3 regions of the Peribacillus sp. B2I2 genome follow, and region 1 is predicted to be linked to each of the others. Evidence: riboswitches for the same ligand, from Rfam matches in the RefSeq annotation. Region 1 holds a riboswitch; each other region holds the start of a gene.
What was found. Region 1 has a riboswitch for cyclic di-AMP ahead of ABIE66_RS04845 (APC family permease). Riboswitches for the same ligand answer to the same signal wherever they lie in the genome.
Positions count from the first base shown of each region.

Region 1 (7,766 bases):
GTGTTTTCCTGTATCGTTCTTCCGTTTTTCAATAATTCCATAAATCACTTTATCAAGGCTTTGTATCGCCTTTTTATATTGACGGTTGATTTTAGTTGGTACCCATAATGGCATACGGAAAATCGATCTCATCCTTTTGACTGCGATTCTTAAAGCTGTTTCCAGCGGTTTCCCAACAATTTCATAGCCATCTTTGAATTCCATGCTGAACATGGTCTTGCTGATTATCCCGAGAGTGATGTCCAACATATCCTTCGTGATAATCCGTTCATCGTTATGTTTCCAAGTTGATATATAATCCATTGTGGTATCAATCATATCCGTGGCGTAATGGCTAATATGAGTCTTTTTGAAGGAGGGTTGAATAAGCCTTCTCTGACGCATATGAAAGTCCTTTTCGCTTGTAAGTAGACCTTCACCGAGAAGTGGTTTCAATACAGTGAAGTCCTTTGATTTGACGAAGGATTTTTGTTTTGTTACGAGTATTTCTTTTATTAGATCAGGATTTAAAACGAGGTAAACATTTTGGAATGGTCCTAAACGGAATTTAGCAACCTCCCCATATTCCTTGGCCAATTGGGTAAGAAAGCCGAGGGGATCTGTTTGAAATTCCTTTGTATGTCCGGAAATCAGCCTTCCATTTGGAACTTTTGGAGAATCACGGAAGGCACCATCAGTTTGGCTCAAGTTGTTTTCCCCCTTTCTTTAAAATAATTCCATATAATCATTCTATGAGCATAAACTAAATCGGTTTGGACAAGTCGATAAAGAAAGGGCGGATAATATAAATATGGCTATATATAGAAATGAAAAGAAGTAAACTTGCAGAAACCATAGAAAAACTCTGGAAAAATAGCGCCAGAGTTTTTTATGAGAGCTTTAGATTAAGAAGATGTGGGAATCGGTTCTCGGCAGAGTAAACTTTTTGTATTGATAGGGAGCTTAACTTCTTTCTTCATCGTTTCCATGTTGGAAATGATCATTTTTTTCATTAATGGGTCCACCAAATTGTTCATTGATTTCCTTAACTACTTGATCTAAAAATTCATCGGATATTATCGGATTTTTTGTTTTTTTGTGCATGTGATTCTCTACAATCCTTTCTGATATCATGTGTTTGGATCACTTATGAAAGATACTTATCAACATAACCTCAGTTACAATGAATTATTCTTTTTCTGTGCAAATTTTCACGGGCTTTTCCATTCATATTCATAAATCGCTTAAACCTTATGGTACGGGGTATATGTTTTTGGGTTCATTTTACAATCAATGGGGTGATCCGACAGCTACGCTCGTAACGGATATGAGAAGGGAGGTGGAGCTAATTAGACAAAGGTATCTAAGAGGACTGCTTGTGGAAGATGTCTTTTTTACGGGTGAAATCACAGGAATTCAAGAAGATGTGAAAATAGCCCAATCACTTCTTGGCAATTGGGCATGAGCTATATTAACTTCATTAAGGAAACAACTGTCTTAAATATGTTATTAGCTGATCACGAAGTTCAGGTCGTTTCATGGCGAAATCAATTGATGCTTGAAGAAAGCCGAATTTATCCCCGACGTCATATCGATGTCCATCAATGATATACGAATATAATGGTTCCTTTTTTAGCAAAAGATCCAAAGCTTCGGTAAGCTGGATTTCCCCCTTAGGATCTGGCTGTAAGGTTTCGAGGATTTCAAAAATGGCAGGCGATAAAATATATCGGCCAATAATCGCCTGTGTTGAGGGTGCCTCCTCAACTTTTGGCTTTTCCACTAAGTTTTTTACCAGAAATAAATCCTCATATTGTTCTTGAAAATTTACAATCCCATACTTGGATACATCGGCAGGTAACACTTCCTTACATCCGATAATGCTCGCTCGAACCTTGTTATACCGTTCCATTAACTGCTTCAAGGCTGGGACCCGGCTATCCACGATATCATCACCTAACAGGACTGCAAAAGGTTCGTCTCCAATAAACGTTTTGGCACATAAAACTGCATGCCCCAGACCCAATGGTTCCTTTTGTCTTACATAGTGAATATCCACCATATTGGAAATGTTCTCCACGGTCTTTAGCAGATCATTTTGTCCTTTCTTTTGTAAAAGCATTTCAAGCTCAATGGATTTATCGAAATGATCTTCGATGGCACGTTTGTTTTTCCCTGTAACGATGATAATATCTGTAATCCCTGATTGTACCGCTTCCTCGATAATATATTGAATGGTCGGCTTATCGACAATCGGCAGCATTTCCTTTGGTTGAGCTTTCGTAGCGGGTAAAAATCGTGTTCCTAAACCGGCTGCTGGAATCACGGCTTTCTTTATCATAGCCCAGCCCCTTTTTAAGGTTCTTTTATCTCGCTTTTCGTTCTACCGTTCATTTTATGTGTTCATTGGTTGACCTATATCAAAAAAGGTTAAAATAAATTCCTGAAAAAGAATAGATTTACCATTGAAGCAAATATTATTGATATATGAATTTTGGTCAAGAGGTGTATATTTTGCCAATTGAAAATCAAGAGAGAAAACAAATCCTTTTTGCCTTACTTGTCATTGTTTTATATCTTTCCCCTTTATTCATCCTTGGAGAAAATGCGCATATTCGTGTACATGATAATTTGGATTCCAACATTGCCTGGTATAAAGTGCTTTCTGAGAGCGGTGAATTATTCGGTGCAATAGACGCCAAAATTCCACAGATTATGAATGGGCTGCCACGAAATGCGTTTGGCAGTGAATTCAGTATCATCGTGTGGCTGTATGCACTTTTCCCGACAATGGTTGCATATGCAATAAGCCAGGCATTAACAAGATTCATTGCTTTCTTTGGTATGTATATCCTATTAAAAAAACATTTGGTTACAGGGCGCCAATCAGGATGGATTAGGGTTGGAACATCCTTGGCCTTTGCCCTTACCCCATTTTGGCCATCGGGAATGCTCAGTACTCTTGGGATGCCGCTAGCCCTTTGGGCTTTTTTGAATATCCGCAGCAAGGACCATTCGTGGAAGAATTATTTGGTCCTTACACTTTTACCGCTTTATTCAAGCATCGTGCTTGGCTTTTTCTTTTTTCTTGTTGCAATGGGCTTCCTTTGGATATCGGATGTGATCAGGAAAAAAGGGTGGAATTTAAGGTTTCTACTTTCAATCGTGTATATGACGGTCATTTTTGGTCTGGTCGAGTATCGGCTGGTCGCTTCCTTCATTTTTGATTCGGAGCCGAACAGCAGAGATGAATATTTTCATGCAAGGCTGCCGCTCGAGTGGGTCATCAAGCTTACTTTCAAAAATTTCGTCCTTGGACATACGCATGTCATGACTGTACATGCGCTTATCATTCTGCCGATTACAGTCTTTGCCCTTTATATCATTTTGACCAAAAAGCTATGGAGACAGGAAAAGATATTTGTTTTTTTGTTCGGCTTGAATTTTATGCTTTCCGCGTGGTACGCATTTTGGTTTTATAAAGGCTGGCTTCCTTTAACGGAAAGGTTCCACACCTTGGATACCTTTAATTTTGCCAGATTTCACTTTTTAAGGCCAATGGTGATTTACTTGGGGTTTGCCCTCGCGATAAAAATCATCTGGGAGCACAGCGATTATGCCAAGAAAACCCTTTCAATATTCATAGCCGTTCAAATTATGATCTTAATGGGTTTCAATGAAGAAATCACTCACAATAAAAAACCATCTTTTAAAGAGTTCTATGCAGAAAGTCTTTTTCAAGAAATAAAAGATCATATTGGCCTTCCACAGGAAGAATATCGGGTAGCGAGCATTGGCCTACATCCTGCGATTGCCCAATTTAATGGGTTTTACACGCTTGATAGCTATAACAATTTCTATCCGCTTACTTACAAACATCAATTTCGTCAAATAATTGAAAACGAATTGGCTAAGAATAAAAACATCAAAATCTACTTTGATGAATGGGGAGGGCGTTGTTACCTATTTACCGATGAGCTTGGGAAGCATTATATGTTCAAGAAAGGCTCGAAGAAAGAGCTGGAAAATTTGGAACTTAATGTCGATGCGTATAAAGGGTTAGGTGGCAAGTATATATTTTCTGCTATACCAATCAACAATGCGAAGGAAAACGGGTTGGTACTAGAAAGGATTTTCACAAAGAAAGGAAGTATCTGGAAAATTCATTTATACAGAGTCACGTGAAAAGGGGGGAATATTGTGAATTCACCGATAGTAACGATTGTTGTACCTTGTTATAACGAAGAAAGCGTTTTGCAGGATACCATTTCCCAACTTTGTGGATTGGTGAGGGGTTTAGTCGAAGAAAAAGTTGTATCCGATAAAAGTAAAATTCTATTGGTTGATGATGGAAGCAAAGATCAAACATGGAAGATCATTTATAAAGAAACGATTAACAATGAATTTGTTCGTGGGCTAAAGCTTTCCCGGAATGCAGGTCATCAAAATGCACTTCTGGCAGGAATGTTTACAGCCAATGAAGCCTCGGATTGTGTGATTTCCATTGATGCAGATTTGCAGGATGATATTCAAGTCATCCCTGAATTCATTCGGAAATTCAATGAAGGTTGTGAAATTGTATATGGTGTCCGCCAGAAAAGGGACCTTGATTCATTTTTTAAACGAACATCTGCAACTGGTTTTTATAAATTGATGAACAAGATGGGGGTTAACCTTATCTATAATCATGCCGATTTCCGGCTAATGAGCAAAAGGGCGATCGTGGAGCTGGAACAGTTTGAAGAAACGAATCTTTTTTTACGGGGAATCGTCCCGCTCATTGGGTTCAAGACGGACTCTGTTTATTATGACAGAAAAGAAAGATTGGCTGGGGAAACGAAGTATCCATTAAAGAAGATGGTTGCCTTTGCGCTTGATGGCATTACTTCTTTTTCAGTTACGCCGATCCGGCTTGTATTATGGCTAGGATGTCTTTCCTTTTTCATTAGCTTACTCTTTGGGTCATACTTTTTATGGTTAAAGTTTTATGGACAGACCGAAACGGGCTGGACCTCATTAATTACCTCCATATGGTTGATCGGTGGACTGCAGTTGATTGCTGTCGGCTTGATTGGGGAATATATCGGTAAAATATATAATGAATCCAAACGCCGGCCTAAATATATTGTTGATCTGGATCTATTTAATCCGCTCGATTTAACAAAACGGGAGCAACTAGACAATGAACGGAACAGTATTGAAAAACTATCTAAAACACACTAATTCCTTTATCCGCTTTTTATTGGTTGGAATAGTCAATACAGCGGTTGGACTTTCCATCATGCTTTTTCTCATGAATGTTCTTGATTTATCTTACTGGATCTCCACCTTTTTCGGCAATGGTACGGGAGCTGTAACGAGTTTTCTGTTGAACAGGACATTTACCTTTAAAAGCGATATAGACTTGCGGAGAGGAGTTGCCCGTTTCTTTTGCGTCATCCTGATTTGTTATTCCGCCGCTTATTCTTTAGGACAGGCCATTGCAGAATCGATGGAAGGATTCGTTCATTTATCCATACAGCAAAATGTGGCTGTACTCATTGGAACAATCTTTTATACAGTACTTAACTATATTGGCCAGAAATACTTTGTCTTTAAGAAAAGTAATTTGAGACCAATTCAAGAAGGAAGGAACTAATTAGAGTGGATCATTGGGAATAATGAATAATGCCCTCTGATTGGATGGAAATTAAAGTTGACTATCCAAACGGGGGCAGATCTGTTTAGTGGGAAAGCGAATTAGTTGATTGACTAGAAAGGTATTCAGTTTCGTTTTTCGCTGTCTCCGGTGGCTGATGATTTTTCCTTTTGTGGACCGCCATATTGTTCATTGATCCGTTAATGCTTTGACCTGAAAATTTTCATCAGATATTATTTGTTTTTTTCTTCTTTTTTAGACATGTCATTCACCTCTTTCCTTCCTTCAATCATTTGTTTTGATGACTTATGTAATATACGTCATGAACAAAACCTCACTAACAATAAATTATTCTTTTTCCGTGTAAAATTTTCATTTACTTTTCCATTTCACGGGAGTATGATAATCAACAGTTTCATATTTCTAAATCGCTTAAACCTTATGGTACGGGGGACCCGTTATAGGGATTGTTTTTCAATCCAAGGGGTGAATCCTTTCAAGGTAAAGGTAGGGCTACTCTTAGGTCCGAATCCGACAGCTAACCTCGTAAGCGTTATATGAGAAGGAAGGTGGAGCTTGTCAGACAAAAAAATTGATGTCTACAGGTCTATTTAGCTATGACTTGTAGGCATTTTTCTATTTCGTCTTGTTTTTTGCAATAACTGGGGGAACATAAATTTATAACTAAAATATGGTGGTGAATACTTGATGTTATCTTCTATAAAGAGGTTCTTGATAGGGAGACCTTTAAAATCAAATGCACTTGGCGAGCAAAAGCTAAACAAAACTAAGGCTTTGGCCATCCTATCTTCTGATGCATTGTCTTCGGTTGCTTATGGACCGGAACAAATATTGATCGTTCTCATCACGGTCGGTGCCGCGGCATTCTGGTATTCAATCCCGATAGCAATCGGGGTATTGATCCTGTTAACGGCCTTGATCTTGTCCTATACACAAATCATTTTTGCCTATCCCCATGGCGGGGGAGCCTATGTGGTTTCAAAAAAGAATTTAGGCATCAATCCAGGGTTGATAGCTGGAGGATCCTTATTGGTCGATTATATATTAACTGTCGCTGTAAGTGTTTCTGCAGGAACGGATGCCATCACGTCCGCTTTTCCAGGCCTGCATTCATATAATGTCGGCATAGCCATCATTTTCGTCATTCTACTTACCATCCTAAATCTTAGGGGGGTTACGGAGTCGGCCTCTGTTTTGGCCTATCCGGTGTACCTATTCGTTTTAGCATTGTTCATCTTGATTGGTGTAGGAATATACCAGATCTTGACAGGTGGAGTTTCACCGGAATTGCACGCGCCAATTGGGACCCCGGTAGCGGGCATTAGTTTATTTATACTGCTAAGAGCATTTGCATCAGGCAGCTCCGCATTGACAGGAGTCGAAGCGATTTCCAATGCGATCCCGAACTTTAAAGATCCAGCCCCGAATAATGCTGCAAAAACTTTAATAGCGATGGGGTCCTTACTAGCTGTATTATTTTCGGGAATCGTATTCTTAGCCTATTATTTAAGCATTGTTCCCAGCGCAGAGGTCACGGTCGTCTCGCAGATTGCTGAAGAAATCTTTGGACGGAATTTCATGTATTTCTTCATTCAAGGTACGACTGCATTGATCTTGATACTGGCCGCAAATACTGGCTATTCGGCATTCCCGCTGCTTGCGGTAAATCTTGCAAAGGATAAATTCATACCAAGGGCGTTTACGATTAGAGGGGACCGATTAGGATATTCCAATGGAATTATCATACTGGGGCTTGCGTCCATCATCTTAATAGTCGCATTTAAAGGACATACAGAAAATCTAATTCCCCTTTATGCTGTAGGGGTATTTATACCATTTACGCTGTCCCAGACCGGGATGATCGTTAAATGGCTCCGCGAAAAGCCAAAAGGCTGGGTGGTTAAATTAACCATTAATTCAATTGGTGCCATTATTAGCCTGGTCGTCACGATGATATTCTTTTTAACCAAATTTACGCAGGTATGGTCTGTTTTGATTTTTTTACCAATCATCATTTTAATTTTTCATCGAATAAGAAAGCATTATGAAGCAGTTGGTGACCAACTGAGGATTACAACTTGTGAGCCCATCTTACCAATAGAAGGGAATATCATTCTTGTCCCTGTGG
Region 1 is NZ_JBGCCB010000001.1:954,195-961,960, forward strand. Features, by position in the region: gene ABIE66_RS04810 (cytochrome P450) at 1-687, opposite strand, end outside; gene ABIE66_RS04815 (bacitracin ABC transporter ATP-binding protein) at 943-1,083, opposite strand; gene ABIE66_RS04820 (hypothetical protein) at 1,163-1,444, shown strand; gene galU (UTP--glucose-1-phosphate uridylyltransferase GalU) at 1,460-2,320, opposite strand; gene ABIE66_RS04830 (DUF6044 family protein) at 2,467-4,164, shown strand; gene ABIE66_RS04835 (glycosyltransferase family 2 protein) at 4,180-5,202, shown strand; gene ABIE66_RS04840 (GtrA family protein) at 5,162-5,617, shown strand; cyclic di-AMP (ydaO/yuaA leader) riboswitch at 6,037-6,186, shown strand; gene ABIE66_RS04845 (APC family permease) at 6,326-7,766, shown strand, end outside.

Region 2 (7,766 bases), 3.8 Mb from region 1:
AGAGGAAAGGGAATTCTTTAAGCGTCTTGATGAGTGGATTGAAGATATCGGTCAGGATGAGCAGCATTTAAACACACCCATCTATTTTATATTGAGGGAGTTTTTTCGAACGCAAGAGCAATATCTGGATTACATTGACCGATTTGTGGGATTGCATGGAGATCGATATACACGGGAGGAAGTAAATTCCTGGTATCGGATAGTGGTCAAGGTGTTCAGTGAAGTGATGGAGAGGTTTACGGAAGCGAATCATAAATATGCCAATAAAATTATGAAAGCCCAACAGGCCACGATCGATGAATTGAGCACGCCCATCATTTCCCTTAAAGATAATACCGCGTTGCTTCCCCTGATAGGCGATATTGACACGACGAGGGGCATGTCCTTGCTTGAAAACACCTTACAAAAGTGCGCTGAAAAAAATGTCACCAGGCTTTTCATTGACCTATCGGGCGTTCATGCAATAGATAGTGCATCCGCCCACCAACTGTCTCAATTGATTGAATCCTTACATTTGATCGGAATTCATACAACCCTTTCAGGACTTCGGCCGGAAATAGCCATGACCGCCGTTAAGCTTCAACTGCCTTTTGATAAAGTGACGATAAAGTCCACTCTTGCCCAAGCGATCAGTACGATAAAATAATACATACATATACATGCCAAGGGTATGCTCGTTATAAATTTCAGCGAGAAGACCTCCATATGGCGGTCTTCTCGCATGTATAGGTGATGCTACATTCAAAATAGGTGGCGGGCTCCATAAGGCAAGAGCCGGAACCTGCCGGATTATTCAATATTTGCAAAGACGGCTAGGTCTTCTTTATTGCCAACGACCAAAAGCATATCTTTTTCATGGATATCCTGATCTGGTGACGGTGCTATGATAATTTCTCCGTTACTCACGATGGCAATGACGCTGATATTATATTTTGCGCGTAAATCAAGTTCCCTGAGGCTTTTTCCCTTCATGCTCATGGGGAGGATGATTTCCTCGATATTGTATTCTTTAGACAGCTCTATATAGTTCAGCATGTTAGGGAACAGGAGTTGATTCGCGACCCGTTCCCCCATATCCCTCTCAGGATAGATGACCCAGTCGGCACCAACTTTAGTGAGCACCTGACCGTGATTTTTATTAAGTGCTTTGGCAATGACCTTTTTGACCCCAAGCTCTTTTAAAAGCAAGGTAGTCAAAATGCTTGATTGCATATCATTTCCGATGGCTACGATGACACAATCGAAATTACGGATTCCGATGGATTTCAATGTCTCTTCTTCAGTGGTATCCGCCATGACTGCATGGGTAACGCTCAGTTCCGCATTCTCGACTCTTTCCTCGCTGATATCAATACCCAATACCTCTTGGCCAGCGGTATATAATCTATCTGCCACACTACTTCCGAATCTGCCTAAACCGATCACGGCATATTGTCGTTTTCCCATCATTTACACTCCTTCAGTTTTGGTTAACCAATCATGATTTTCCCTTTTGGATGACGGAAGGGATCTGGCTTACGCCTCATTGCGATGGCAAAGGCCAAAGTCAAAGGACCCACCCGGCCTGCAAACATCGTGAAAATGATAAGCATCCGGCCAACCGGTGATAATTCGGGAGTCAAACCCATTGAAAGTCCCACTGTGGCGAATGCTGAAGTGGCTTCAAATAAAATCATCAAGAAATCACTTCCGCTTTCTGTGATGGTCAGCAGAATGGAAATGATTGAAACGAGGAAGACCCCGATGAAAGTAACGGATAATGCTTTAAAGATGGTTTCATTCAAAATGCGGTGACGGAATAATACTACATCATCCTTTCCTTTAATCTGTGACCAAACCGTTCCAAGAAGCGTCGCAAATGTTGTTGTTTTAATCCCGCCGCCAGTCGATCCGGGTGAAGCCCCAACGAACATCAAGAAAATGATGAGCAGTAATGTAGGTTGAGTTAAATCAGGGATATTCAACGTATTGGAGCCTGCTGTCCTTGGTGAAACCGATTGAAATAAAGATGATAACGCTTTACCCATGAAAGATAAAGGCTGCAATGTTTTGGCATTACCGAACTCGAATAAAAAGATTAAAATTGCGCCTACGATTGTAAGGGTCAAGCTAGTCATCAGAACAACCTTCGTATGTACGGATAAACGATGGGTTTCACGATATTCGTATAGTTCATTCATTACGATAAAACCTATTCCGCCAAACGTGATGAGGAAGGCGACGGTAAGGGTTACGAATGGGTCCGATACATAAGGGGTCAAACTCCTGAATTCCCCCATTAAATCAAAGCCGGCGTTATTGAAATTCGATATGGAATGAAAAACCCCGTAATAGATCGCCTTGCCGACTGGCATGTCAAAAGAAAAGCGGATTGATAAGATAAGGGCACCCACGCCTTCAATGATGGCCGTGAAAATTAAAAGCCGTTTTACTAACTTGACTACACCTGCCATGGATAGATTATTTAAGGACTCCTGCAAGAGTAACCTGCCTTTTAAAGAAATCTTTTTGCCTAATAAGAAAAAGAAAAACGTGGCAAATGTCATGAACCCTAGGCCGCCTATCTGAATCAGTGTTAAGATGACCAACTCACCAAAGGTGGTGAAAGTCGTTCCCGTATCAACCACCACAAGCCCTGTTACACATGTAGCGGAGGTTGATGTGAATAAAGCATCCAGAAAAGAAAGGCCATTCCCATTTTCAGTCGAAATCGGCAGGGTCAGCAAATAGGCCCCAATAAGTATCAGGATGGCAAAGCCGAGTACAAGGATTTTTGGCGGATCCAATAAATTTTTTGCTTTTATCAAATGATCATCCCTACCTATAAAAATATTGTGTAAAACTTATGAAATCTTAACCATCAATCCTCTTTATAAATCTTTTTCAAAGCATAATAAAAAGACCTGCGAAAACATCGAAAGGCTTTTTTGTCACAAAAAGAGTGCAAAAAAAGCTCCCGAAATAGGCGGTCTTATGACCTCCTTCGCTTTAGCCGACGAAGTTAGCTGACGGGTAGGATGGCGAAAGAGCTGATCTCATCCCTTCTGCAAGGCAGAATTAACCCCAAATGATTGGGTCCTCCGTACTCAATTCCCTTGAGTTTTGGCCGAAATGCATTAAATTGATAAACGTATTCTACTCCCATCATTTAGCAGTTGTAAACCCCTAAAGTGTAAAAAAATATTTCTTTAACAAGACTGAAAATTTACGTTTTATTTACATTTTAAAAACGTATTGACAAATATTAGTTAGCACATTATGATAGGTTCGATTAAGGCGATTATGATGACCAACATCGATGTACTTTATTCAATACTTTCAAGCAGAACATGTCATTGCAAATCTATTTTCTAATATAAATAAATTATTTTTCTTTTGAAAATCATAAAGAAAAAAAGTATGGCATTCTTATTTAAAGGTTTCAAACATTTTATAAAAAAGGCGGGCAATTATGGAGAAGACGTTCAATAGATATGTTATTAACGCTACAGGCAAGGGTGGACAGACATATTTAACACAATGCCAGGATAAAGATGCACTTAGGAAATGGATAGCCGATCATGAGGATCAAATCATAATGAATGAGTTAAGGATAACGGATAAGAAAAAGAATCCGTTGTTAAAATTGTTTTCTCTAAGGTAAATCAACTGAAATTATGTCATCCTGTGTACTATCCGGGAACTAGAGCGAAAAATCCATAACTTGTTTTGCTTTTAAACTCATTTATTTTTGAATGAGTTTTTTTGCGTTGAAAATTATGACGTTTACACTATTAATACAATAATGTTAAAATTTAGAAAAATGATGAATCTGGATGTAATGAAGAGAAAGCAAATGGAATGACCACATATCAGAGAGCACCGTCAACTGGAAGGAGTAAGCATAAATTGAAGCAATTCTCCAGTATGGGAAGGGGATGCTGTGACGGGAACTTCCGTTATGGTGCGTAGTAACACCGCACTATTGATCTCGTCCCCCGAGAAGCCTTTCCTGGGGATGGGATTTTTTTATTGTTTATATTTCTTTTTCTAAGGAGGAGAAGCGTTGACATTAAAAAATTCATTAGTAGCTTGGAAATATCCTTCCATCCTATTGTGCGGGATCGGGATTTCCAACTTTGGTGCATGGGTTTATTTTATTGCACTTAATTTAATCGTGCTGGATATGACTGATTCAGCTTTAGCGGTAGCTGGACTTTATATCGTTAAACCGATGGCTGCCATATTTACGAATGTTTGGGCAGGCAGCGTGATCGACCGGATAAATAAGCGAAATCTAATGGTGGCACTTGACCTATTTCGAGCGGTATTCATAGCCTTGCTGCCATTGACTTCTTCTATTTGGGTCATCTACTCCCTTGTCTTCGTGATCAATATGGCAGGGGCCATGTTCGGAACGACATCAAGATCTTATATAACAAAATTAATACCCATTGAACAGAGGAAACGATTTAACTCGTTACGAAGCTTAATGGATTCTGGGGCTTTTTTGATTGGACCTGCGATAGCGGGTCTCCTTTTCTTGATCGGTACACCCGTTTTAGCCATTTACATTAACGCGGCTGCCTTATTATTATCCGGCATCATCACTCTATTCATGCCCGATCTTGAAAGGGAACGTTCCCTTGAACAATCCAGTCATTACCTGTCTTGGACCATCATGAAAAAGGATTGGGGCATCGTCATGGACTTCAGCCGGAAATTTTCCTATATCATGCTCATTTATTTCTTATTCAGCTGTATGGTAGTAATGGAAACGGCCATGGATTCCCAAGAAGCGGTGTTTGCCAAGGCCGTGCTCCTTTTGTCGGACAGCGATTACGGATTCCTTGTAAGCATCGCCGGGGCAGGCATCATTGCGGGTGCAATAGTCAATGCGGTATTCATCAATAAAATACCAATATCGTACCTAATTGGACTTGGATCTTTATTTGTATCGATAGGTTATGTGATCTATGCCCTTTCAAATTCCTTTTCGATGGCCGCCATCGGATTTTTCATCATTGCCTTTTCACTGGCTTTTGCCAACACAGGATTTCAAACATTTTATCAAAATAATATTCCAGTGGAGATTATGGGGAGGGTTGGAAGTATTTTTGGCTTGTTGGAAGCTTTACTGATCATCATGACTACAGCGATTGTTGGTGTCTCAGCTCATTTCATTTCGATTAGGTTGGTGGTCATTTCAGGTACCATGATCATGTTCGCCGTATCAATTTTACTGTCCATACTTAGTATGAAGGTCTCGAAGAGCAGGTATTATTCCGTTGGGAATGCCGGGGAAAAGATGTAACTTTTTATAAAAGGCATGTAAATGGAACATGCCTCTTATAAAAAGTTCATTGAACGAATGTCCGCACTTGGCTGATGAAGTTCAAGATTTGAAAATGAATTTTCGCCATTTCTTCCACCGTTTGGCCGTCGCAATTCTCCAGCCACTCCTGTATCACGCCTAAAATCGCTGATGTCATGAAGGCATGCATATACTTACGAAACGCCTCATCTTTTGCTGCTGGATGCTGGCTGATTAGTCGCTCCAACAGCACTTCACCGAATACACGCTTTATTTTTTTTGCAAAAGAAGGATCGCCCTGATCACCAAGAATGGCCCTTAATGCATGTGCATGTTCACTAATGAATTGAAAAATTGCTACGAAGGGCGGGTAAAGTTGTTGATGATGAAGAGCCAAAAAAGCCTCTTTCGGCAGAATGGCAGTAATCCGTGTTTGAAGTTCATTTAACAATTCCTGCTGTAAGTGATCCATCAATTCATATTTATCCGTATAATGCAAATAAAATGTGCCCCGATTAATGTTAGCGCGTTCCGCAATTTTCTTCACTGTTACATGTGAGAACCCCTCTGCCTCTACGAGTGCAATAAAATGATGTTGTATCTGCAGTTTCGTTTTATGTACCATATCCTCATGAATCGATCCCATGAAATGTCTCCTTCACTTAACATTTTTTCCAAATATGTTGATTGTATTAGACCAAATGCTACCTTAGAATGATGATACACTCAACACCGTGTCAATTAAAGAGGAAGGATGTGTGTACAATGAAAAATGCTATTTCCATTGAAGGAATTGCTAAAGGTTTTCACCATAAAAAGGTCATTCAGCCATTGAACCTGAATATAGAAAAAAATGGGATTTTCGGCTTGCTAGGTCCATCCGGATGTGGAAAGACGACCTTGATTAAAATGATTGTCGGATTGATTAAGCCCGATGCGGGTAAAGTCACGGTTCTTGATCATGAAGTGCCAAATGAAGCACTGTTAATGGATGTCGGCTATATGGCACAGTCCGATGCTTTATATACAGAACTGACGGGAGCTGAAAATCTCGCATTTTTTGCGAAGCTTTACCGTTTATCGAAAAAGGAGCGAAGGGAACGCATTCGATATGCAGCTGAAATCGTACAATTGACGAATGATTTGAACGTTCGGGTAGCGTATTATTCCGGTGGGATGAAACGGCGTCTGTCACTGGCGGTAGCACTCATCCAAAACCCGGAGATCCTCATTTTGGATGAACCGACCGTAGGGATAGACCCTTTGCTGAAACAATCCATTTGGCAGGAACTTGAACGTTTAAGAAATGAAGATCATAAGACGATCATCATCACGACTCATGTGATGGATGAGGCGGAACGATGCGATAAACTGGCGATGCTCCGTGAAGGTGAAATAATCGCATCAGGAACACCAGCAGCTTTAAAAACACAATATGTAGTGGAAACGCTTGATGATGTTTTTTTGAGGATTGGAGGTGGACTATCATGAGAATTGCCTCTCTTGTTACTCGAATTATACAGCAGATGCGCCGGGATCGGAGGACACTCGCTTTATTTTTCCTTGCTCCATTGCTCATTTTAACGCTCATGTATTTTATTTTCGATACAGAAGCGAGTGATTTGGAAATCGTTGTTACAGGTAGTGATGAAACTCTGGTTAAAGCATTGAAACAAGCGGATTTTCAAGTAACGGCTGCTGAGAAGTTTTCTAAGGAAAGAATGATTGAAAATAATACGGATGGCTGGTTGCATGTTGAAAATGGCCAGATAAAACTGACGCTGTTAAACGACGAACCGGCTCGAGCAAAGGCCGTTCAAATGCAAATGATGCAGGCGTTGCAAGGGAAACAGAAAAATACTCCTTCAATTGAGGAGCAATATGTTTACGGGGATGCAAACACAAAGGGTTTTGATACTTTCAGTCCGATGCTCGTTAGCTTTTTCGTTTTCTTCTTCGTATTTTTAATAGCGGGTATTGCGCTTTTGAAGGAGCGAACAAGTGGTACGTTGGAACGGCTGCTTGCGACACCGATTAAACGATACGAAATCGTAGCGGGATATGTGATCGGATATGGCTTATTTGCTCTTATTCAAACGATAATAGTCGTCCTATATGCTGTAAATGTGCTGGATATCGTGCTTGTTGGCTCAATATGGCTCGTTTTATTGACGAATATACTCGTCGCGCTCGTTGCATTATCGCTTGGTACATTACTATCGAGTTTCGCCACATCTGAATTCCAAATGGTACAATTCATTCCGCTGGTCATCGTGCCGCAAGTCTTCTTTACAGGGATTTTCCCATTAGATGGCATGGCAGACTGGCTGCAAAAAATAGGCAAGGTCATGCCGCTCTATTACGCGTCGGATGCCATGAACGGCATTATGTACAAAGGTTTCACATTCAATGATATTTTACTGGATTTACTCATTCTCCTGGCATTTTCCGTCGTTTTTATAACCATCAATAT
Region 2 is NZ_JBGCCB010000001.1:4,780,547-4,788,312, reverse strand. Features, by position in the region: gene ABIE66_RS23790 (STAS domain-containing protein) at 1-646, shown strand, start outside; gene ABIE66_RS23785 (potassium channel family protein) at 790-1,446, opposite strand; gene ABIE66_RS23780 (TrkH family potassium uptake protein) at 1,470-2,807, opposite strand; cyclic di-AMP (ydaO/yuaA leader) riboswitch at 2,976-3,118, opposite strand; gene ABIE66_RS23775 (hypothetical protein) at 3,452-3,643, shown strand; gene ABIE66_RS23770 (MFS transporter) at 4,046-5,293, shown strand; gene ABIE66_RS23765 (TetR/AcrR family transcriptional regulator) at 5,340-5,939, opposite strand; gene ABIE66_RS23760 (ABC transporter ATP-binding protein) at 6,059-6,784, shown strand; gene ABIE66_RS23755 (ABC transporter permease) at 6,781-7,766, shown strand, end outside.
Region 2: another riboswitch for cyclic di-AMP. It lies ahead of ABIE66_RS23780 (TrkH family potassium uptake protein); the one in region 1 lies ahead of ABIE66_RS04845 (APC family permease).

Region 3 (7,766 bases), 710 kb from region 1:
TTGCAACAGATAATATTCGTGAGTTTTATCGTTGTGATTCCAAGGGTTTTGGGATACAATTTGGAAGAAGTGACTGAGCGGTCATAAGTGAACAATCTTTAAGAGATAGGATGAATTTGATGAATGAAAAACATAAGATGATCATAGATAAGTCTGTAGAGCTTTTCGCGGAGAAAGGCTATCATGCTACATCCGTTCAGGAAATTGCTGAAAAATGTGGGATAGCAAAGGGGTCTTTTTATAATTATTTTAAATCGAAGGAAGAATTATTAGTCTCCATTTTTAAATATTATTATGAAGCGTTGACGGACTCTTTACTTGACCTTGAGCTGGATGCTTCATTATCAAGTAAAGATAAGTTTTTAAGGCAAATCACTGTTCATATTGAGCATGTGACGGGAAATACCAACTTAATCAAAATGATGATGCAGGAACAAATGATTCATATCAGCAAAGAACTAGATAGATTTTTACATTATATCCATGAAGAGGGCATGATTTGGTTCAAGCGTAAAATCATTGAGTTATACCCAGGACTTTCGGCTGACCTTCTGCCGGATTGCACAATAATGTTAGATTCACTTTTCAAAGGATATATCGGAATATTAATCAGGAAAAAAAATGCTTTCGAAGTGGAATTGTTACCTAACTTCATTTTGAATCGGATGGATTCGATTATCGCAAGCCTGCAGATCATGGATGATCCATTATTGAAACAATTTCCTTTACACGAATGCTCACTGAGGGATTTGAGCCCAAAAGAGGAAATCCATTCAATCATAAGCAGGATGCTTGAAGTGGAAACACGTAAGGAAGAAGGAATGGAAACAAATAAATATACGGAAGCTCTAAAGGTGATCCAAGAAGAGTTTTCGAAAGTGAGGCCAAGTCCCATTATCTTGGAAAGTCTTTTGTTATTTTTGGAAAAAAATGAAAAAAGAAGTCACTTATGTTCAAAGCTTATCTTGACGATGAAGGAATATTTGACGAATATATGAAGGCTTTACTGAAAAGGGGCGTATAGCCTCTTTTTACTTTTGATATGACTTAGATTTCAAGCCATATGAATTTTTCCATTTGATAATGATTGAGTTTCAAAAGCGGGGGTTAGGGAAAAGTATAAGTAGCAGGAAGAAGATAATTCTTTCATTAATATGGGGGGCTAGATCATGAGATGGAAAAAGGGAATGCTGATTTATAACAAAAATGCTGGAAATGGTAAACTCGAAAGGAATCTTGAGGCATGTCTTCCAGTTATAGCTCCTCATATTGATGAGTTCCTCATTCTACAAACGAAGGAAAAAGGCGATGCATCTCGTTTTTGCTCGGAATATGGTGAAGACATGGATGTAGTTTTCGTATTAGGAGGGGATGGAACTGTACATGAGTGTGTAAACGGCCTTTCACCGCTGGAGAAGCGGCCATTACTTGGGATTTTACCTGGAGGGACTTGCAATGACTTCTCCAGAACATTGAATATTCCTCAAAATGTTCGTCAAGCTGCAGAAGCAATAGTAAATGGCAAGGTTCGTTCAATTGATATCGGGCAGGCCAATAACGATTATTTTTCTAATTTTTGGGGAGTTGGACTTATTTCTGAAGCTTCAAGCAATATTGATGAGCAGGAAAAAAACAGATTCGGAAAGATAGGGTATTTATTAAGTGCGGTAAGGACGATTGGTGATAGTGCCCCCTTTCCCTATAAACTTGAATATGATGGGAATTTAATTGAAGGGAAAGCAATCATGATTTTGGTCTTGAATGGATGTTTTATCGGTACTAATTTATTGCCGTTTCCCATGGTTAGTCCAGACGATGGGCTCTTTGGCGTTGCCATCTTGGAGAACGCAAACCTTGGTGCATTTTTGGAAATAATAGCGATGAAACGTTCATGGACAGAAAATCTGAGCTCGGAAGCTGGAGTGACATATGTGCAGGCCAGTACCCTGACTATTGAATCCAAGAGGCCACTTGATGTGGATATGGATGGAGAGAACTATAGCCAAACACCTACTCGAATTAAAGTCCTTGACCATCATTTATCAGTATTAATTCCCAATTAGAGGGAGATTAATTATAGAGGGTAAGGATTATGTGTTTTTTTTGTTTCAATCATTCCTTATTTCTGCATTTGTTTCCAAAATAAGATAAAATATAGGGTGATATATCATTTTTTGCAGGAGGAACACATATGGTGTACCAGGTCAGATTGTTAAAGGGCATTTTAGAGCCTAATCGGAGTCGTTATCAGCTGCAAAATGCAGAGGCAGTCACACGACTTGGTTGGAAATTACTATTTTTATATCTTCTTAGTCTTTTAGTATTTGCTATTGAGGGGTATTTTGGCATTGGATCTGAATCATTTTCAAAAGAAATCACGAAGATGGGTGTTAATGAATTTGAAGCAGGAAAGTTGCTGATATTGAGCGGCAATATAATAGCAGGCATAATCCACCCTTCCATATACATATTTTTATCAGCTCTATTCTTTTGGATCGTTACGGATATCCCGTACATAAAAATAGTCATCGTTCAAATGATCATTTTTGGTTTGCAATTGGTGGAAAAAATATTATTGATTCCTCTATTCGTATTAATGGATATAGGCAACGATGCCAATCCTTTTTCTTTAGGAATCATCAGTCAGTATTTTCTCAGAAGTGATTACTTTATTCACTTTTTCAGCGAAATCACCATTTTTCAATTTCTTATTATTGCCCTGCAATATTTTTATTTAAAGGAATTTTCAGAACGAAATAATTATTTGATCTTTTTAATGATTGTTCTATTCTATCTGGCCACTTGGTTTGTTAAAGCCTTTTTAGCATATATCCAAGTGGGCGTATTTGTATAAGGCGGGGTGAAAAGAATGAGCGGGAAATGGAAAATAGCAGCGGTCTCTATTGCGTCGACTGTTTTGATAACCGTTAACTTATACCTTATTGAAAAAAAGGAAAGCAAAGTGGAACGAACTGTTTTCGTGGAAAACTGGACAATGGTAAAAAAAGATACAATTACGGATACCATTCAAACGAATGGTGTAATTAAACCTTTGGAAGAGTATGATATCTATTTCGATACCAAGAAGAATGATTTTAAGAAATTCCTTGTAAAAGAAGGTGATGTGGTAACGGCTGGCTCCTCGTTGTTTGAGTATACGGCAACCGAACTTGATGCGCTTAAAGCGAATGTAGAATCGGAGAAAGCTGCCGCTGAGGGAGAAATTGTAGGGATTGACCAATACTTAGGGAAGTTGAGGTCTTATCAAGGGACATTGACCCGTGATCCCGATAAGGCGGTCATTGATGATTCAGTGGAAAGAAACTTGAATATCGATATAACAACAAGCTCTTCAGACCTTATTAAAAGTAATATTGAGCAAGAATTGTACAAGCAGGAACTCGAAAAAAACAGTTTGAATGAAAAAGTTAAAATGCTTGATGCTAAATTAAGGTCTATTGAGGAGCAGTCCAGCGCGATTGTGACGACGAGTGAGGCTGATGGTGTAGTTAAGAATATCAATGAAAACCTGAATAATCCCATTATATCCATTGTTTCGACAAATATGGCAATTGAAGGTGATTTCTCCGAAGAGGAGATGAAAAAGGCTGAAGTGGGCATGACTATAAAAGCAAGTTCTTCTGACTCAAAAAAGACTTTGAAAGGAAAGATTGGCCGTATCCATTCCTATCCGGCAGAAGAGCCGTCCATAAAAAAAGATAACAGATTTCCATTTCAGGCTTTAATCGAACCTGAAGGTGAAGAAACCGAACCTTTGTTGGTGGGATCCAAAGTCAATCTTACTGTAATAACCAATGAGAAAGCGGGTGTACCCTCCATTCCTATAGAGGCAGTCCATTACAAAAAACAGCCGCATGTCTACAAGTTGACTAAAAAAGGCTTTGTGGATAAACACTACATCACAAAAGGACTTAAAGCTGAAGGAAAGCAAGAACTCATAAAGGGACCGTCCGTAGGTGACGTCATCCTATTAGAACCGAATAGGGTAGTGAAGAACCATTCTTATTTTATTACTCCAATTCAATTTGAAAAAGTGAAAACTAAAACTTATAAGAAATTCACCTCTAGGGAAAAAGTAAGATATCTGTTACTTGGCATTTTGGAAAAATAACTGCTTCTTTAATAAGAAGAGAGGTGCAATTTGGTATTATTTATATATCCATATAACTTATATGTATAAAATCGGGCAATGGAATTATAGGTACAATAGTCATTAAGGCAGAATATTCAGACATGTTTTAAGGTTTTTTCAAGAATGAATGCGAATAAATATTTACAGATTAACATTTTTAGTATAATATTTTATTATAAGTTAACTCGCTTAATCTTATTCCAAGAACGGGGGACCCATTATTGTGGATTTTATTATCCGCTAGGGGTGAATTCAGAAATGAAAGGGCATTTGTGTTTCCAATTCCTAACCCGACAGCTAACCTCGTCAGCGTCTTTAAGGGAACATGTGTGAATATTCACGCCAATAAGAAATCGACACATGAAGTGTCTTTTTTTTCGGCGTAAAGACAGAGTTTTTCAAAAAAAGAAAAATTACTTTCTTTTATTAGTATCTTGTTTCCCTTACCGAGACAAAATGTTTTTGCATCAAAGACTTTATGGAAGGTGAGGAAAGTATATGAAGAAATTTAAATTAAGTTTAGCTAGCCAAATTTTCATTGGTTTAATTCTAGGAATTATCGTGGGTGCCATTTTTTATGGTAATGAGACAGCTCAAAACTTTTTACAGCCATTCGGTGACATTTTCCTACGAATGATTAAAATGATTGTTGTGCCAATCATTGTATCAAGCCTTATCGTTGCTGTTGCGGGTGTAGGTGATTTGAAAGCAGTAGGTAAACTAGGTGCTAAATCACTATCATACTTTGTTGTGGTAACTATGATTGCGATTGCTGTTGGTTTAATTTCCGCGAATATCATTCAGCCTGGTGCTGGTGTAAATATGAATAATCTGGAACAAACTGATATCTCCACTTATGTTGATACAGCAGAAACTAAGCAGCATGAGTCGTTTGTAGATACACTTGTTCACATTGTGCCATCCAATCCAGTTAAAGCTATGGTAGAAGGCGATATGCTAGCGATCATTTTCTTCTCCGTATTGTTTGGGCTTAGTATTGCGGCTATCGGTGAAAAAGGTAAACCAGTATTCCGTTTCTTCCAAGGAACAGCTGAAGGAATGTTTTACCTAACAAATATGGTCATGAAATTCGCTCCAATCGGGGTATTTGCACTAATCGGTGTGACCATCTCCAAGTTCGGTCTGGAATCTTTAATTCCGTTAGGTAAGTTAGCGCTTTCTGTATACGGAACAATGATTTTCTTTGTAATTGTCATTCTGGGTCTTATTGCGAAATTTGTAGGATTCAATATCTTTACGTTGATTAAACTTCTAAAAGAAGAATTGATTCTTGCGTTCTCTACAGCAAGTTCAGAAGCTGTTCTTCCGAAAATCATGGAAAAAATGGAGAAAGCGGGATGTCCGAAACATATTGCTACATTTGTTATTCCGACTGGATACTCTTTTAACCTTGATGGTTCTACATTATACCAAGCGTTAGCAGCTATCTTCATCGCTCAAATGTACGGAATTGATTTAAGCGCGTATGAGCAAATTACGCTAATGCTAGTGTTAATGATCACGTCTAAGGGGATTGCTGGTGTACCAGGTGTATCTTTCGTAGTTCTTTTAGCGACATTAGGAACAGTTGGTATTCCTATTGAAGGTCTAGCATTTATTGCTGGTATCGACCGTATTCTTGATATGGGACGTACAGTAGTAAACGTTATTGGTAATTCACTTGCAGCAATCGTCATCTCTAAATGGGAAGGTCAATTCAACCCTCCTTCCGATAAAGAACTAGAACAAGTTTCTTAATGCAAAAAATCCAGAGTGATATGCCACTCTGGATTTTTTTTTGAATTTTAAAAAATGTACCTTATTTTTGAACATCCAGAAGCGGCAATCAGAAGGGAAAACGTTTACATCATCGCTTTCATGGAATAATTCACTTCTGTAAAAGGTCTCGATGACTGTAAACCCTGCTTCTTCAAGGCCATCAAGTACTTCAAGTTGTGTTGGGATATGGAGGTAAGTATCTTTTTGAGGTGTCTTTCCGAATGTGAAAATATCCCCAAACTCATAAAGCCTCTCATCTTGTTTACCTTCACACCAAATAATTTCCTCTTGTTCCCAGAAATTCATATAATATTCGTTTTTATCACGGTCGTGTGTTGTGAAAATGAAAATGCCTTCTGGTTTTAAAATACGATTGATTTCTTTTAAAGCTAATGTACGGTTTTTTCGCTGGGGAATTTTCATTAAACCATTAAAAGCGAAGATTGCTTTATCGAATGATGAATTGTTGAAAGGGAGTTTCGTTGCATCGCCAAGGATAAAGGGTATATCGGTTATATTCGTACGATATTTTTTCGGTTTCATGAAGCATGGCAGGTGTTATATCGAATCCCGTTATACTTTGAAATCCTTTTTTATACAGTGCAAATGTGGATCTTCCAGTTCCACAGCCAATATCAAGGATTGTATCATCCTGATATAAATATTTTTCGAATGCATATTTTTCTGATTGCCAAAGATCAAAATTTTTTGTTGCATCAGCATAAAGTGAAGCGGCCTCATGTAAAGAATTATTGATAAAACCTTTTTCAATTTTATCCATCGTCAATTCCTCCAAATTTTAATTTTTTCTATAATATAGATATTTGATATTGTCGAACTCGTTCCTTGACCTTATAGGTGAATATAGAGACGGGTTTCACATTATATAGACGATGCTGATGATGATTAATATTCTGGGTTATATAACTTACGTGAAAACCCAAAAGTTTGATAAAATAACATTATTGATTGAGAGCTCGGAGGGGATCAGGTTATGAAGAGTGATAACAATGATATCTTATATATGCATATGCAGGCTTCTGAACGGTTTGTCCTTTTTAATGGACTCAATTTCCGCGAATTTGTTTATTCGCTGCCATATACCATGGATTCCATTTTATTATTGAAACATCAATTCGATGGTGGGGAATACAATTTGAATGTCCTGCTTGAGAGCGCTTCATCTGAGGATATTGCGAAGCTCGTTAAAGAAAATGTCCGGGCATATGGAGATTTCTGTTGGATTGATTTTGAAGAAGCTGAAGGGCTGGATGAATTGGATGGCAGGGAAATAGCGGAACTCTTATATTTAGGGCATGCAAAAACCCATCTGGAACCTCCATTTTACCGTAAATTGAATAATCAATTTGTGTACCTTGCCCAGGATGACGGCTGGTTCAATAAAATTTATTTTCGTTCTCTTTCGACATATTATATGATGTTAGGAAGCCTGATTCCGTTAAAGCTGGAGCCATTAAAAGTGGAGAGGTCGTGGCTTGGAATCAGAAAGAAAAGAGAACTGACGGCCATCCCTCCAGAAATGATTTCTTCTTTGGCTCATATTCTGGCAGAGGGGCTCATTTTTTCCTTTCGGCATGTTAAGTACTCAAGAACGAAGATTGAGATACCGGCATGGGTCGTAGGGGATTATTTAAATATGGATGAGATGCATGATGACTTTTCGGATAGAAATATTAAGGAGCCGGATGTCTTTATTACGTTCAATCGAAAAGAAAAAGTATGGGAAAGCATTATAAAAAATAAATAATTATCCTGATTATCCTAACTTCCAGATTGGTGGATTGGATTATTAAACTCCTGGAATATTTTAGGT
Region 3 is NZ_JBGCCB010000001.1:242,349-250,114, forward strand. Features, by position in the region: gene ABIE66_RS01300 (TetR/AcrR family transcriptional regulator) at 120-998, shown strand; gene ABIE66_RS01305 (YegS/Rv2252/BmrU family lipid kinase) at 1,170-2,063, shown strand; gene ABIE66_RS01310 (hypothetical protein) at 2,192-2,854, shown strand; gene ABIE66_RS01315 (efflux RND transporter periplasmic adaptor subunit) at 2,870-4,132, shown strand; cyclic di-AMP (ydaO/yuaA leader) riboswitch at 4,330-4,480, shown strand; gene ABIE66_RS01320 (cation:dicarboxylate symporter family transporter) at 4,652-5,911, shown strand; gene ABIE66_RS01325 (class I SAM-dependent methyltransferase) at 5,894-6,475, opposite strand; gene ABIE66_RS01330 (class I SAM-dependent methyltransferase) at 6,381-6,713, opposite strand; gene ABIE66_RS01335 (hypothetical protein) at 6,927-7,700, shown strand.
Region 3: another riboswitch for cyclic di-AMP. It lies ahead of ABIE66_RS01320 (cation:dicarboxylate symporter family transporter); the one in region 1 lies ahead of ABIE66_RS04845 (APC family permease).